DNA from 2 places in the Serratia sp. 25CWL12 genome. Region 1 is predicted to be linked to the other one. Evidence: riboswitches for the same ligand, from Rfam matches in the RefSeq annotation. Region 1 holds a riboswitch; the other holds the start of a gene.
What was found. Region 1 has a riboswitch for thiamine pyrophosphate ahead of thiB (thiamine ABC transporter substrate binding subunit). Riboswitches for the same ligand answer to the same signal wherever they lie in the genome.
Positions count from the first base shown of each region.

Region 2: another riboswitch for thiamine pyrophosphate. It lies ahead of thiC (phosphomethylpyrimidine synthase ThiC); the one in region 1 lies ahead of thiB (thiamine ABC transporter substrate binding subunit).

Region 1 covers NZ_CM147698.1:3,449,383-3,456,830, forward strand. The annotation lists gene sgrT (glucose uptake inhibitor SgrT) at 1-134, opposite strand, end outside; gene sgrR (HTH-type transcriptional regulator SgrR) at 226-1,887, shown strand; TPP riboswitch at 2,020-2,143, shown strand; gene thiB (thiamine ABC transporter substrate binding subunit) at 2,285-3,271, shown strand; gene thiP (thiamine/thiamine pyrophosphate ABC transporter permease ThiP) at 3,247-4,854, shown strand; gene thiQ (thiamine ABC transporter ATP-binding protein ThiQ) at 4,841-5,542, shown strand; gene ivbL (ilvB operon leader peptide IvbL) at 5,634-5,747, shown strand; gene ilvB (acetolactate synthase large subunit) at 5,859-7,448, shown strand, end outside.
Region 2 covers NZ_CM147698.1:4,517,638-4,525,085, reverse strand. The annotation lists gene hupA (nucleoid-associated protein HU-alpha) at 1-264, opposite strand, end outside; gene ACX9GV_RS19790 (YjaG family protein) at 454-1,044, opposite strand; partial or broken gene nfi (deoxyribonuclease V) at 1,063-1,790, opposite strand; gene hemE (uroporphyrinogen decarboxylase) at 1,810-2,874, opposite strand; gene nudC (NAD(+) diphosphatase) at 2,961-3,728, opposite strand; gene ACX9GV_RS19770 (Rsd/AlgQ family anti-sigma factor) at 3,884-4,363, shown strand; TPP riboswitch at 4,441-4,564, shown strand; gene thiC (phosphomethylpyrimidine synthase ThiC) at 4,675-6,633, shown strand; gene thiE (thiamine phosphate synthase) at 6,626-7,279, shown strand; gene ACX9GV_RS19755 (HesA/MoeB/ThiF family protein) at 7,269-7,448, shown strand, end outside.

The DNA.
Region 1 (7,448 bases):
GTATCCCACTGCAACAAGTGGGCGAGGATATTCAAGCGCGCCTCCATCGGCACCGCCTTCAGCCAATTTGCTTTCTGTTGTTCGATATTAGCGAAATAGCCCTGATAAAATTGTTTGGCTAAAAAAAGGTTCATCAATCTCCCTCCGCTGTTTCAACTAACCACATTATCAGCGTAATATAGGGGAAGATAAATTGACGAATTGCACCCAGAGAGTTCCTCTTTTATGTCCACTTCGCGCTTGCAACAACAGTTTATTCGCCTATGGCAACACTGCCACGGGCAATCTATTGAAACCACACTGCAAGAACTGGCACAAGTACTCTGCTGTTCACGCCGCCATGTCCGTTCACTACTCAGTACCATGCAACAACAAGGCTGGCTGAGCTGGCAAGCCGAATCCGGGCGCGGTAAACGCTCACGCTTAAATTTTCATTACACCGGTCTGGCCTTACAGCAACAACGAGCTGAAGAGTTATTAGAACAGGATCGCATCGATCAACTGGTGCAACTGGTGGGCGATAAAAATGTGGTTCGCCAGATGCTGCTCTCTCAGTTAGGACGCAGCTTCCGCCAAGGTAAGCATATCTTGCGGGTCCTCTACTATCGCCAACTTGACAATCTGCTGCCCGGTTCAGCGCTACGCCGCTCGGAAACCCATCTGGCCCGGCAGATTTTCAATGGGTTAACTCGCATAAATGAGGAAAATGGGGAACTCGAACCGGACCTCTCACATCATTGGCAAACCATCAGCCCGTTACATTGGCGTTTTTATCTGCGCCCGGCGATTCATTTTCATCATGGCCGCGAGCTGGAAATGGAGGATGTCACCTATTCGCTAAGCCGTCTTATTTCTCAGCCCCTGTTTTCACATATTGACCGGGTAGTTTCCCCTACGCCTTATGTTATTGATGTCCATCTCCATACCCCTGACTATTGGCTGCCCTGGCTGCTGGGAAGTGTACACGCCATGATCCTGCCACGGGAATGGCAAAGTCTGCCAGACTTTTCCCGCCATCCGGTGGGTACCGGGCCTTACCGGGTGGTGCGCAATCATCACGGCCAGATGAAAATTCATGCTTTTGATGACTATTTCGGTTATCGCGCTCTTATCGATGAAGTTAATATCTGGCTATTGCCGGAAGTGGCAGAAGAACTGATCCATCCCGGTGTACAGCTACAGGGGGATGATAGCGGTAAAAATGAACTGGAAAACCGGCTAGAAGAAGGCTGCTACTTTCTACTGTTTGATCAGCGCTCCCCTCTGGCTTCAGATGCCGAAATCCGCCATTGGCTCTGTGCGTTGTTCAACCCTATTGCACTGCTTAACCATGCAAGTTCAATCTATCAACGTTACTGGGCACCGGCCTATGGTATGTTGCCACGCTGGTTGCATAACCGCACCTTCGAGCCCCCTCAAAAACCAGCAAACCTGACCACACTGACACTGACCTTCTACGGTGAACACTCCGAGTTTCATGCCATCCAGCAAGCCATTGGGTCGCTGCTGGCAGAACACCACATCACCCTCAAGGTACAAACCATCAGCTACGACGCCTGGCATCAAGGCGAGGCAGAAAGTGACCTGTGGCTGGGCAGTGCCAACTTTACGCTACCACTGGAGTTTTCCCTGTTTGCTACGCTGTATGAATTACCGTTGATTCAGCATTGCCTGAATGAAGATATGGCACAAAATGCCCTATTATGGCGAGATAACCGCCTATCAATTGCAGAATTCAGCCAGCGGCTAGTGAGCAGCCATCAGTTGCACCCTTTGTTTCATCACTGGTTACAACTGCATGGTCAATGCAGCATGCGCGGAGTGCGAATGAATACGCTGGGCTGGTTTGACTTTAAATCTGCCTGGTTTGCACCACCCGAAGTTTAACCGCCCTCCCAAAGGAACTGTTCTTTTACGGCACATGGGATAATCGGCTTTCACCCGCATCCATTAGCCTTTACAATAGCGCCGTCTCAACGGGGTGCGGAAAATCCCCATCGTTGCCTGAAACGCAACGGACTGTGCCCAACGGGGTGTTGCTCAATACAATGCAACACCTGCACAGCCAGTTTTTCCGCTGAGAGTACACCCGTCGAACCTGATCCGGTCAATACCGGCGGAGGGATTTGAGTACTGCGTTGTTGCTCTGCTATCAATTTCCAGTGGCTACCAACAGGTAAGCACCTGAATTAGCCAAGATGCTGACTAAGCTATTGGTTAATTTGAAATAAGCTAGTGAACCCGCCCTCAGATACCTTTGCCCCTTATTTTTCAGGAGTGCAAAGTGGTCAAGAAATACCTACCTTGTTTATTACTGTTATTAACCATGCCAGCCTTGGCGAAGCCAACACTGACGGTCTACACCTATGATTCTTTCGCTGCCGACTGGGGCCCTGGCCCAGCAGTAAAAAAAGCGTTTGAAGCAGATTGTGATTGTGAGTTGAAATTCGTCGCGCTGGAAGATGGCGTTTCATTACTTAATCGCCTGAAGATGGAAGGTAGCAACAGCGCCGCCGATGTGGTTCTGGGGTTAGATAACAATCTTCTACAAGCCGCCCAGCAAACCGGTCTGTTCACCGCCAGCCAAGTGGACATCAGCAAGCTCAATATCCCAGACGGTTGGCACGACCAGACTTTCGTGCCTTATGACTATGGCTATTTTGCTTTCGTCTATGACAAAAACAAACTGAAGAACCCACCGAAAAGCTTAAAAGAACTGGTGAGTAGCGATCAGCCCTGGAAGATCATCTATCAGGATCCTCGCACCAGTACCCCGGGGCTTGGACTGCTGCTATGGATGCAGAAAGTCTATGGAGACGATGCACCACAAGCCTGGCAACAATTGGCAAAGAAAACCGTCACCGTCACCAAAGGCTGGAGCGAAGCCTATGGCCTGTTCCTGAAAGGGGAAAGTGATATGGTGCTCAGTTATACCACCTCCCCGGCCTATCACCTGATCGAAGAGAAAAAAGACCAGTATGCCGCAGCAAACTTTAGTGAAGGTCACTATCTGCAAGTGGAGGTAGCGAGCCGGCTGAAAGCCAGTAAGCAGCCTGAATTGGCAGAACGCTTTATGCAATTTATGGTTTCACCGGCATTCCAAAACACCATCGCAACGGGTAACTGGATGTATCCGGTCACCAATACGCCACTCCCGGCGGATTTCGAACAGATAATGGTGCCGAAAACCGCTTTGCAATTCAGTTCAGAAGAAGTAGCACAGCAACGTGGTAACTGGGTCCAGGCATGGCAAACCGCCGTCAGCCACTGATCGCCGCCTGGTTATGGCCTGGTCTGCTCGCCGCAGGCCTGATCCTGCTTATCGCGTTAGCCGCCATGGGTTCTCTATGGCGGCACGCCCCTGAAAGCAGCGGGCCTAACTTGTGGCAAGACCGTTATTTGTGGCATGTGGTGCGTTTCACCTTTTGGCAGGCGCTGCTATCGGCCCTGTTTTCTGTTTTCCCCGCCATCTGGCTTGCCCGGGCACTGTATCGTCGGCGCTTCCCAGGCCGCAATTTGCTGCTACGTCTATGCGCCATGACCCTGGTGTTACCAGTGTTGGTGGCGGTGTTCGGCATACTGAGCGTGTATGGTCGGCAAGGTTGGTTGGCGGCCCTATGCGCCTGGCTAGGGGTGGATTACCAGTTTTCACCTTATGGGCTGCAAGGTATTTTGCTGGCCCATGTGTTCTTTAACCTGCCACTGGCGACCCGTTTATTACTCCAGGCGTTGGAGAACATTCCGAGTGAACAACGTCAGCTAGCCGCTCAACTGGGCATGAACGGCTGGCAGCAGTTCCGTTTTGTCGAGTGGCCAGCACTTCGCCGCCAACTTTTCCCCAGTGCTGCTTTAGTGTTTATGCTCTGTTTTGCCAGTTTTGCCACCGTGCTGTCATTAGGTGGTGGGCCACAAGCTACCACCATCGAGTTGGCGATTTATCAGGCATTAAGTTACGACTATGATCTTAACCGGGCGGCCCTACTGGCATTAATCCAACTGGGGTTCTGCCTGGGATTGGTCATACTCTGCCAGCGCTTCAGCCAGCCATTACCTGTTGGCCATACCCGAGCACAAAGCTGGTTCAACCCAGAAGATAATCTTTGGCAACGCATCAGCGATACCCTGCTAATTAGCGCTGCCCTGTTGCTGCTGTTACCTCCACTGCTGGCGATTATTATCGATGGTGCCAACCAGGCGCTGCTTGAAGTGTTGCAACAACCCATCTTATGGCAGGCACTGTTCACTTCATTGCGTATTGCCATCGGCGCTGGCTTGTTATGCCTGGTGCTCACCATGATGTTGCTATGGAGCAGCCGTGAACTCAAATTACGACACCAAGCGGCCTGGGGCCAGACACTGGAACTCAGTGGTATGGTGATCCTGGCAATGCCCGGGATCGTCTTGGCTACCGGCTTCTTCCTATTATTAAGCGATACTATCGGCTTACCCCACTCCCCTTATGGGTTGGTGATACTGACTAATGCGTTAATGGCGGTGCCTTATGCGCTGAAAGTGCTGGAAAACCCGATGCGTGACCTGGCAGAACGTTACAATCCGCTCTGTTTGTCACTCGATATTCATGGCTGGCAACGGCTACGCTGGATTGAGCTGAAAGCCCTGAAGCGCCCCCTGACGCAAGCGCTGGCTTTTGCCTGTGTATTGTCAATTGGTGATTTCGGGGTGGTCGCCTTATTCGGTAACGAACAATTCCGTACTTTGCCGTTTTACCTTTATCAGCAGATTGGTGCCTATCGGAATAATGATGGTGCGGTCACTGCGCTGTTGTTACTGTTGTTGTGCTTCCTGCTATTTACCTTGATTGAACGCTTACCAGGCCGCCATGCTGACACTTGAAAAACTGACTTATCTGTATCAACACCTGCCGATGCGTTTTGACCTGCGCATACAACCGGGAGAGCGGGTCGCCGTGCTGGGCCCCAGTGGGGCGGGCAAAAGTACCCTGCTTAATCTGATTGCCGGTTTTCTTCCTGCGGCCAGTGGCAAGCTGCTGCTCAATGGTCATGACCATACCACTAGCGCCCCGGCTAAACGCCCGGTATCAATGCTGTTTCAAGAAAACAATCTGTTTGCTCACCTGACGGTGATGCAAAATATCGGTTTGGGGCTGGATCCGGGGTTACGGTTAAATAAGGCGCAAAAACAGCAGTTGGCGCAGATCGCTCAACAGGTGGGGCTAGAGGAGCTACTGCAACGCCTGCCATCGCAACTTTCCGGCGGACAACGGCAGCGTACTGCGCTGGCTCGCTGCCTGGTGCGCCAACAACCGATCCTGTTGCTTGATGAGCCGTTTTCTGCCCTTGACCCGGCGCTACGTAGTGAAATGCTGCAATTACTACAAGACGTCTGTCAGCAACGCCAGCTCACGCTATTGATGGTGTCGCACAATATTGAAGATGCCATGCGCATCGCCCCACGTACCTTGCTGGTGGTGGATGGCCATATTTATTATGACGGCTCAACTCAGGCGCTGGTGGAAGGGCATTCCGCAGAGGCCAGGATATTAGGCATCACCACCAAGTAGTGATCCAAGTCGCGTTTTTTCTCCTGCGTTGATAAATCTGTTGTGCGAACAATTCACTTATGGTTTTATGAAATCCTGTTTTTTACTAATGATGATAAGGTTCCCTGTGATCACATCCTCGCTGACTTCGACTCTACTAAGAACCGCGCTACCAGCCGCGGTGGTCGTCGTGTGTGTGGTGGTGGTCGTCGGCAGTGCGCCGTAGGGTCCGAATCAACACAACGATTCCCAAACCCCGCCGGCGCAAACCGGGCGGGGTTTCTTGTTTTAGTCCCCTGCCCAGAATGTGAACCGGCCCTGAGAAAAGGATAGGTACATGGCAATTTCGGGCACGCCTCACCAAGGCCAGCGCTTAACTGGCGCAGAGTTGGTCGTTCATCTGTTGGAACGTCAAGGTATTACCACCATTGCCGGTATTCCCGGCGGTGCTGCACTGCCGCTGTATGATGCGCTCAGCCAGAGCACGCGCATCCGGCATATTCTGGCACGCCATGAGCAAGGCGCTGGCTTTATGGCGCAAGGCATGGCGCGTGCTAATGGCAAAGCCGCGGTCTGTATCGCCTCTAGTGGCCCTGGTGCCACCAATCTGGTGACAGCCATTGCGGATGCCAAACTCGACTCCATTCCGCTGGTGTGTATCACCGGTCAGGTTTCTTCCTCAATGATCGGCACCGATGCCTTTCAGGAAGTCGATACCTACGGTATTTCTATCCCTATCACCAAATATAACTATTTGGTCCGTGATATCCGCGAATTGCCACAGGTAATCTGTGATGCATTCCGCATCGCTGAGTCTGGTCGCCCGGGCCCAGTATGGATCGACATCCCGAAAGACATTCAAACCGCCGAAATTACCTGGGATCAATTACCCCCGATTGCGGTACCGGACACGCCACCAGCCTTTGACCGTCATCAGGTTGAACAGGCCGCCGCGATGATCAACCAGGCTAAGCGCCCGATTCTCTATCTGGGGGGCGGCATTATCAGTTCACAGGCTCACCAGCCAGCACTGGAGATGGCCGAACGAGCCAACCTGCCGACCACCATGACGTTAATGGCACTGGGGGCGATGCCTGTAGAGCATCCATTATCTTTAGGCATGTTAGGGATGCACGCAGCACGCAGTACCAACTTTATCCTGCAGGAAGCCGACCTGTTAATCGTCATGGGTGCCCGTTTCGATGACCGGGCGATCGGTAAAACCGAGCAATTTTGCCCGAATGCCAATATTATTCATGTAGATATCGATCGTGCCGAACTGGGTAAAGTCAAACAGGCCAATATCGCCATTCATGGTGATGTTAACCAGGTACTGCAACAACTGTTACCGTTGATCGAAGCACAACCCCGTAGTCAGTGGCTGAGAATAGTGAACGATCTGAAGCGAGAGTTCCCGCTCAATATGCCGAATGTCGAGAACCCGTTGAGTCATTATGGGTTAGTCAAAGCGGCTGCTCGCTGCGTAGATGAAAATGCCATTATCACCACCGATGTGGGTCAGCATCAAATGTGGGTGGCCCAAGCTTACCCATTAAGCCGCCCGCGCCAATGGCAAACTTCCGGGGGGTTGGGCACGATGGGCTTTGGCCTGCCCGCCGCCATCGGTGCCGCACTGGCAGAACCGCAACGTAAAGTGTTGTGTTTTTCCGGGGACGGTAGCCTGATGATGAATATCCAAGAGATGGCAACAGCAGTTGAGCACAACCTGGATGTAAAAATCATTCTGATGAACAATCAGGCGTTAGGGCTGGTACATCAGCAGCAGACGCTGTTTTATCAGCAGCATATCTTTGCCGCCGCTTATCCCAAGCAGACTGATTTTTTGAAAATTGCCGCTGGTTTTGGCCTGGATACCTGTGATTTAAATGCCGCAGAGGATCCGCAAGCAGCCTTGATGGCGGCGATC
Region 2 (7,448 bases), 1.1 Mb from region 1:
TGCGTCTTTCAGAGCCTTGCCAGAAACAAATGCAGGAACATTAGCCGCTGCGATTTTGATTTCTTTACCAGTCTGTGGATTGCGGCCTGTGCGCTCGCTACGATGGTTTACTTTGAAAGTACCGAAACCAACCAATTGTACTGCATCACCTTCTTTCAGAGACTCAGTAATAGCAGACAGGGTAGATTCTAGAGCCAGTTTAGCTTGAGCTTTAGAAAGGTCAGCCTTATCTGCGATTACATCAATCAGTTGAGTCTTGTTCATAATTTATCCTTACAATGTGTTTATCGTTTGCAAAGCATCGAGTGCGACGGATATGCCGATAAACAGCACTCTCCTGCATACACGCACCAATAGCCACTTTTTTTTCGCCCCCCAAATGTAGACCAGACAGGGTGGGGATGTGAAGCCTTAAGGCATGACAAATCAGGTGTTAAATCACGTTTTATTATCTTATTGCGTTAATTTTATCCCAATATTGCTGATTGCCGCCTCTCGCAGGTCAGATCGCAACCCTTTTATCAGATCCAAATCACGCTCAGGACAAGCAGCCAACAGGCGGAAAATCTCCCATTGGAGATCCCACTCTTCCTCAATTGCAGGTAAAACGTTCAACTCTTCGTCGGTCATTTCTTTACCCGCCTGAGTCATTTCCAACATCGCCACGGTACGAATTGAGGCTTCGCTAATGGCGATGGCGTGTTCCAATGTCTCACCACTGAGGCGCGAATGAAGCAGTTCCCCTAATGCGATACAAGCATCGATCGCCGGATAAACACCATAAAGATCGTAATCTTCTGCTGAGGGGATGGCCTCTTCCAACTTTTCCAACTGACTGTCAAAGTTGACTTTGGCATCTTTCACCACCAGCGTTTCCCAAGCCAGATCAAGAATACGGCGATAGACTGCAGGATCACCAAACTCCGTTTGCAGACAGAACATCTGGTAATTAGGGTACATACGTTCGCACAGACTAGCCATAAAGGTTAAATGTTGCCAACTTTCCAGCTTTTCCAAACGCAAATGAATCGGGTTACGTAGCATGACCTACTCTCTTACTCGTTATCTGCCGCGCAGTGTACCCGAAATCGCGCAGGGCGGCATCTCTGAATGCGATGACTGCTGCAACCAGCGGGTAAACGCCGGGCGACGAGAAGCAATCGCATCAGCCCAACGTGTAGGTTCGGGCAAACGATAGCCTGCCATACATCGCTACATCGCTGTACCCACGTCAATGCGCTATCGGTACTGATACGGTGCCCGGTAGAAATAAACAATGGCTGACAGCGCGCCTTACTGCGCCATACCCACGCCAATTGTTCCCCTTTGTCCTCGAGTGCAGCCAATGCTCCCACTTCCGTATCCAAGGGCTCAAACCTGCCACACAACCGTTTTTTCGCCACACCAATAGTTGGAACGTTGACCAACAAACCAAAGTGGCTGGCAACCCCCAAACGCCTTGGGTGTGAAATACCATGACCATCAACAAAGAGCAGATCAGGTTTCTGTTGCAACTGCTCCCAGGCAGCAAGCAATGCCGGATATTCACGAAAAGAGAGAAAACCCGGAATATAGGGCATGGTGGTGTTGATACGAGCAATCTGGTACTCCACCAGCGCCAAAGAAGGATAGCGCAGAATAGCAATGGCAGCGCGCGTCACCGCACCTTGATGCTCAAAACCGACATCTGCACCCGCAATAAATAGCGGAGGATCACGCAAAAAGTCATCATAGCGAATCACCTCTGCGGCATGTTGTAACTGTGTGGCTCGCAGGGCTGAGGTATCAATCACCGCATTTCCTTACCGTTCAGCGATGGTATTTAGCCGAAAGTGCATGCACCGCCTCAACAAAGGCGCCCGCATGGGCCGGTGGCACATCCTGATGAATGCCATGCCCAAGATTAAATACATGCCCGTCACCATCACCGAAACCTGCCAGAATGGTTTCTACTTCCTGCGCAATACGTTCTGGCGCAGCATAAAGTATTGAAGGATCCATATTGCCTTGCAGAGCTACCTGATGCCCCACTCGGCGACGTGCCTCAGCAATATCTATCGTCCAGTCCAGGCCCAAGGCATCACAACCGGTCGCGGCCATCGCTTCCAGCCACTGCCCGCCCCCTTTGGTAAACAGAGTGACAGGTACACGACGACCTTCGTTTTCCCGCAACAAGCCATCGACAATTTTATGCATATAGTGCAGCGAGAACTCACGGTAATCACGCCCGGTCAGCACCCCACCCCAGGTATCAAACACCATGACAGACTGGGCACCGGCCTTAATCTGGGCATTGAGATAAAGAATGACGCTGTCCGCCAGTTTATCCAGTAATAGATGCAACGTCTGTGGCTCGGCGTACATCATTTTCTTCAGTTTAGTGAATGCCTTACTGCTCCCGCCCTCCACCATATAGCTCGCCAAAGTCCATGGGCTACCAGAAAAACCGATCAGCGGTACGGCTCCCTTCAACTCACGACGAATGGTACGAACCGCATTCATGACATAACCCAGCTCATCTTCTGGATCACACAGCGGTAGCTTTTCTACATCAGCCCGGCAGACAATCGGCGAAGTAAATCGGGGCCCCTCACCCGCCTCAAAATAGAGCCCCAACCCCATGGCATCAGGGATGGTGAGAATATCAGAAAACAGAATAGCGGCATCCAGCGCATAGCGACGTAAGGGTTGTAATGTCACCTCGCAAGCCAGCTCAGCATTTTTACACAACGACATAAAATCACCGGCCTGAGCACGCGTGGCTTTATATTCTGGCAAATAACGCCCAGCCTGACGCATCATCCATACTGGTGTGACATCCACGGGTTGGCGCAGCAGGGCTCGCAGGTAGCGATCATTTTTCAAATCATTCATTTCTTATTGGTTCCCGTCATCATCAACCCCCATTGTATACTGGGTTGGGTAAGTTGGCGTGAGCACTTAAATCATAAAGACAGCTATTATTCTGCCCGACACAGCACTACCGTATCTTCAATCAGGCGACGCGCGACAGTACCTGGCGGGGGTAACAGCGGTAATTGGTCATAACGATACCAGCCAGCATTGAGTAGCTCTTTCGGGTCATGCTGCAGTTCCCCTGCCTGATAATCTGCCATAAACGCCATCATCAACGAATGAGGGAATGGCCAAGGTTGTGAGGTGACATAACGCAAATTCTTGATAACGATATTGCTCTCTTCCATCACTTCCCGTGCTACCGCCTGTTCCAGCGTTTCCCCCACCTCCACAAACCCCGCCAGCACGGTATGTATACCACCACGGTGACGCACATGTTGAGCCAGCAGGATTTCATCATCACGGCGAATGGCAACAATCACGCAAGGGGCGATCTGCGGGTAATAACGCTCGCGGCAGTGATCACAAAGGCAAGCATTTTCACTTCGGCTGAAATGCATTTTATGACCACAGTAGCCACAAAAACGGTGTGAGCGATAAAAGTCCGCCAACTGCACACCCCGCCCAGCCAGTTGAAACAGACCTCGATCAAGATCGAGCAATTGGCGCACCGAGTTCATCTCCCTCGGCATCGATTGACGCACCAACCACACTGGGGCACCCTCCCATTCGCCAATCTGACGGGCCAATTGACCATGCAATGAAAATATTGCTGCAGAACCAAACGGCAGTTCACCCTTTGGTAACCAGATTTTGCTTTCATGGCTGACTATCCACCAGCCCTGTTCATTACCTGTTAATGCAAATTCCATATGTTGTTGCACAACCTCTGCGTCACTGGCAAGCTAGTCATTGGCTTATCACCTTTTAATAACTTACTGTTTATAACCCAAGTTCATGCAAGTTGCAGCCCCTAGCAGCCTGCATAGTGACAGAAAATTTAATTTGATTACTCACGGAGTCAACTATGCTCAACCAATTGGAAAGCCTGACTCAACGCGTTGGTGGCAATAATCAGTTAGTCGATCAGTGGCTACAGGCCCGCGAGCAATTGTTGGTTGCCTATTATTCTTTAGTCGGTATCAAACCGAGTAAGGGAAAACCTACGCCGTTAAATGAAAAAGCGCTGGAGAATTTTTACCATAATCTGCTGGACTACCTCTCTGCGGGGCATTTTCACGTTTATGCCAAAATTATCAAACAGGTGGAAGGCTCCGCCAGTCCGAAAATGGCACTAACCACCAAGTTCTATCCAAAGTTGGAAGCCAATACCGAAGCCATCATGGCATTTCATGATCGCTACAGCGGGGTTGAACTCGACCAAGATCTCTGTCTGGAGTTCAACCAGGCGTTATCAGATATCGGCGAAACGTTAGCATCACGTTTTGCACTAGAGGACCAATTAATTCTACGGGCAGCGGAGATCTTGCAGCAAAACCAATCCTGACGCCACCAGCACTGAGCCGTAGCAATGCAAAAGATGACGCGTTAGCTTGTAGTTTTTATTAAGCCTTTTATACTGGCAACATCTTGTCGGAGTGCCTAGCGCTGATTGCTTCATTAAATCAGCCAGGCTGAGACCGTTAATTCGGGATCCGCGGAACCTGATCGGGTTAATACCCGCGAAGGGAACAAGAGTAATCTATTGGCAGCGGCCCCACCCTTTGCGGGCTAACTCGCTGCCAGTCAATATCATTACTCCCGCCAAGCTCCAGACAAGCAATTTTCCACACATCAACACACTGATAGGAATTTGCTATGTCTACCATAAATAAACCACGTGTCCGTAAAGAACAGCGCGATGAAGCACAACAGTTTATTGATTCTTTACAAGGTACCACCTTCCCTAACTCACACCGTATCTATCTTGCCGGTTCCCGTAGCGATATTCAGGTACCGATGCGTGAAATTCAGCTGAGCCCAACGCTGATTGGCGGCACTAAAGACAACCCTCAATATCAACAGAACGAAGCCATTCCGGTGTATGACACCGCAGGCCCCTATGGTGATCCGCAGGCAACCATTAATGTCCACCAGGGGTTAAAAAAACTACGCGCTGGCTGGATTGCAGCACGAGAAGATACCGAAACACTAAGCCACGTCAGTTCGGGGTTTACCCAACAACGGCTGGCCGACGCCGGGTTGAATCACCTGCGTTTCGAGCACCTACCTCAGCCACGTAAAGCGTGTAAGGGCAAGTGCGTCACTCAGTTGCACTATGCGCGAAGCGGCATGGTGACACCAGAAATGGAATTTATTGCCATCCGTGAAAACATGGGGCGCGAGCGTATCTGTAGCGAAGTCCTACGCCAACAGCATCCGGGCCAAAGTTGGGGAGCTAACCTACCGGAAAACATTACACCCGAGTTTGTCCGCCAAGAAGTGGCTGCCGGGCGAGCCATCATCCCCGCTAATATTAACCACCCTGAATCCGAGCCAATGATTATTGGTCGTAATTTTCTGGTCAAAGTGAATGCCAATATCGGCAATTCGGCCGTTACATCATCAATCGAAGAAGAAGTAGAGAAGTTGGTGTGGTCAACCCGTTGGGGAGCCGATACCGTGATGGATCTCTCTACTGGCCGCTATATCCACGAAACACGCGAATGGATCCTGCGTAACAGTCCGGTGCCGATTGGTACCGTGCCGATCTATCAGGCACTGGAAAAAGTGAATGGTGTAGCGGAAAACCTAAACTGGGAAATCTTCCGCGATACCCTGGTGGAACAGGCGGAACAAGGCGTCGATTACTTCACTATCCATGCAGGCGTGTTGCTGCGTTACGTACCGATGACCGCCAAACGGTTGACCGGCATTGTCTCCCGTGGGGGGTCGATCATGGCAAAGTGGTGTCTATCCCATCACCAGGAAAACTTTCTCTATCAGCATTTCCGTGAAATCTGTCAGATTTGCGCCGCCTATGATGTCTCACTATCGCTGGGTGATGGCTTGCGTCCAGGCTCTATTCAAGATGCTAATGACGAAGCCCAATTCGCCGAACTGCACACGCTGGGGGAGCTCACTAAAATTGCCTGGGAATATGATGTCCAAGTGATGATCGAAGGCCCAGGTCATGTGCCGATGCAACGGATCCAGCGCAACATGACCGAAGAGCTGGAATCCTGTTCTGAAGCCCCCTTCTATACATTGGGGCCATTGACCACCGACATTGCTCCGGGTTATGACCATTTCACCTCGGGGATTGGTGCGGCGATGATCGGCTGGTTTGGTTGCGCAATGCTCTGCTATGTGACACCGAAAGAGCATCTCGGCTTACCCAACAAGGAAGATGTGAAACAGGGGCTAATTACTTACAAAATCGCCGCCCATGCCGCCGATTTGGCGAAAGGCCATCCTGGTGCGCAGATCCGTGATAACGCCATGTCCAAGGCACGTTTTGAATTCCGCTGGGAAGATCAGTTCAATCTGGCATTGGATCCACAGACCGCCCGCTCCTATCACGATGAAACGCTGCCCCAGGCATCTGGCAAGATCGCCCATTTCTGTTCCATGTGTGGGCCAAAGTTCTGTTCAATGAAGATATCCCACGAAGTGCGAGCCTATGCCGCAACGCAAAATGCTGTAACACAAGGGGCGAACCATCCCGATGAAGTACAGCTGACTGGCATGGAAAAGATGTCGGCCGCATTCCGCTCCCGGGGCAACGAGCTCTACCATAGTGCGAGCAATCTGCTGGAGGAGAGCGATAATGACTGATATCACGACGCCCTTCCCCGCAACGCCATACAAACTCGGCTTATACCCGGTAGTCGACAGTGTTGCCTGGATCGCCCGCCTACTGGATGCCGGAGTCACCACCATCCAATTACGCATCAAGGATCTTGCCGATGAACAGGTGGAGGCGGATATTATTGCCGCCATCGCGCTCGGTAAACGTTATCAGGCACGCTTATTTATCAACGATTACTGGCAACTCGCTATCAAGCACCATGCCTACGGCGTTCATCTAGGACAAGAGGATTTAAATACCACCGACCTGCAGGCAATCCATCGAGCAGGGTTACGTTTGGGGGTTTCCACCCATGATGATCACGAACTCGCCCGGGCCATAGCCGTAAAACCCTCTTATATTGCACTGGGTCATATTTTTCCGACACAGACCAAAGAGATGCCCTCCGAGCCCCAAGGTCTGGCAGAACTACAACGCCACGTTGCCGGGTTGCAAGACTACCCTACCGTGGCCATTGGTGGGATCAGTATTGAACGCGTTCCGGCGGTTCTGGCCTGTGGTGTGGGTAGCGTTGCCGTGGTCAGTGCTATCACACAAGCCGCGGACTGGCGCATCGCCACCGCACAATTACTGCGCTTGATTGAAGGGAAGGAGTCACCCGATGCTCAATGACCAAGAATTTCTACGCTACAGCCGCCAACTGTTGTTGGAAGATATTGGCCCAGAGGGTCAGGAGAAGCTGAAGCAGGCTAGGGTACTGATTGTCGGATTGGGAGGGCTGGGTTCCCCGGCTGCACTCTATCTGGCTGCCGCTGGCGTTGGCACACTCCTGCTGGCAGAT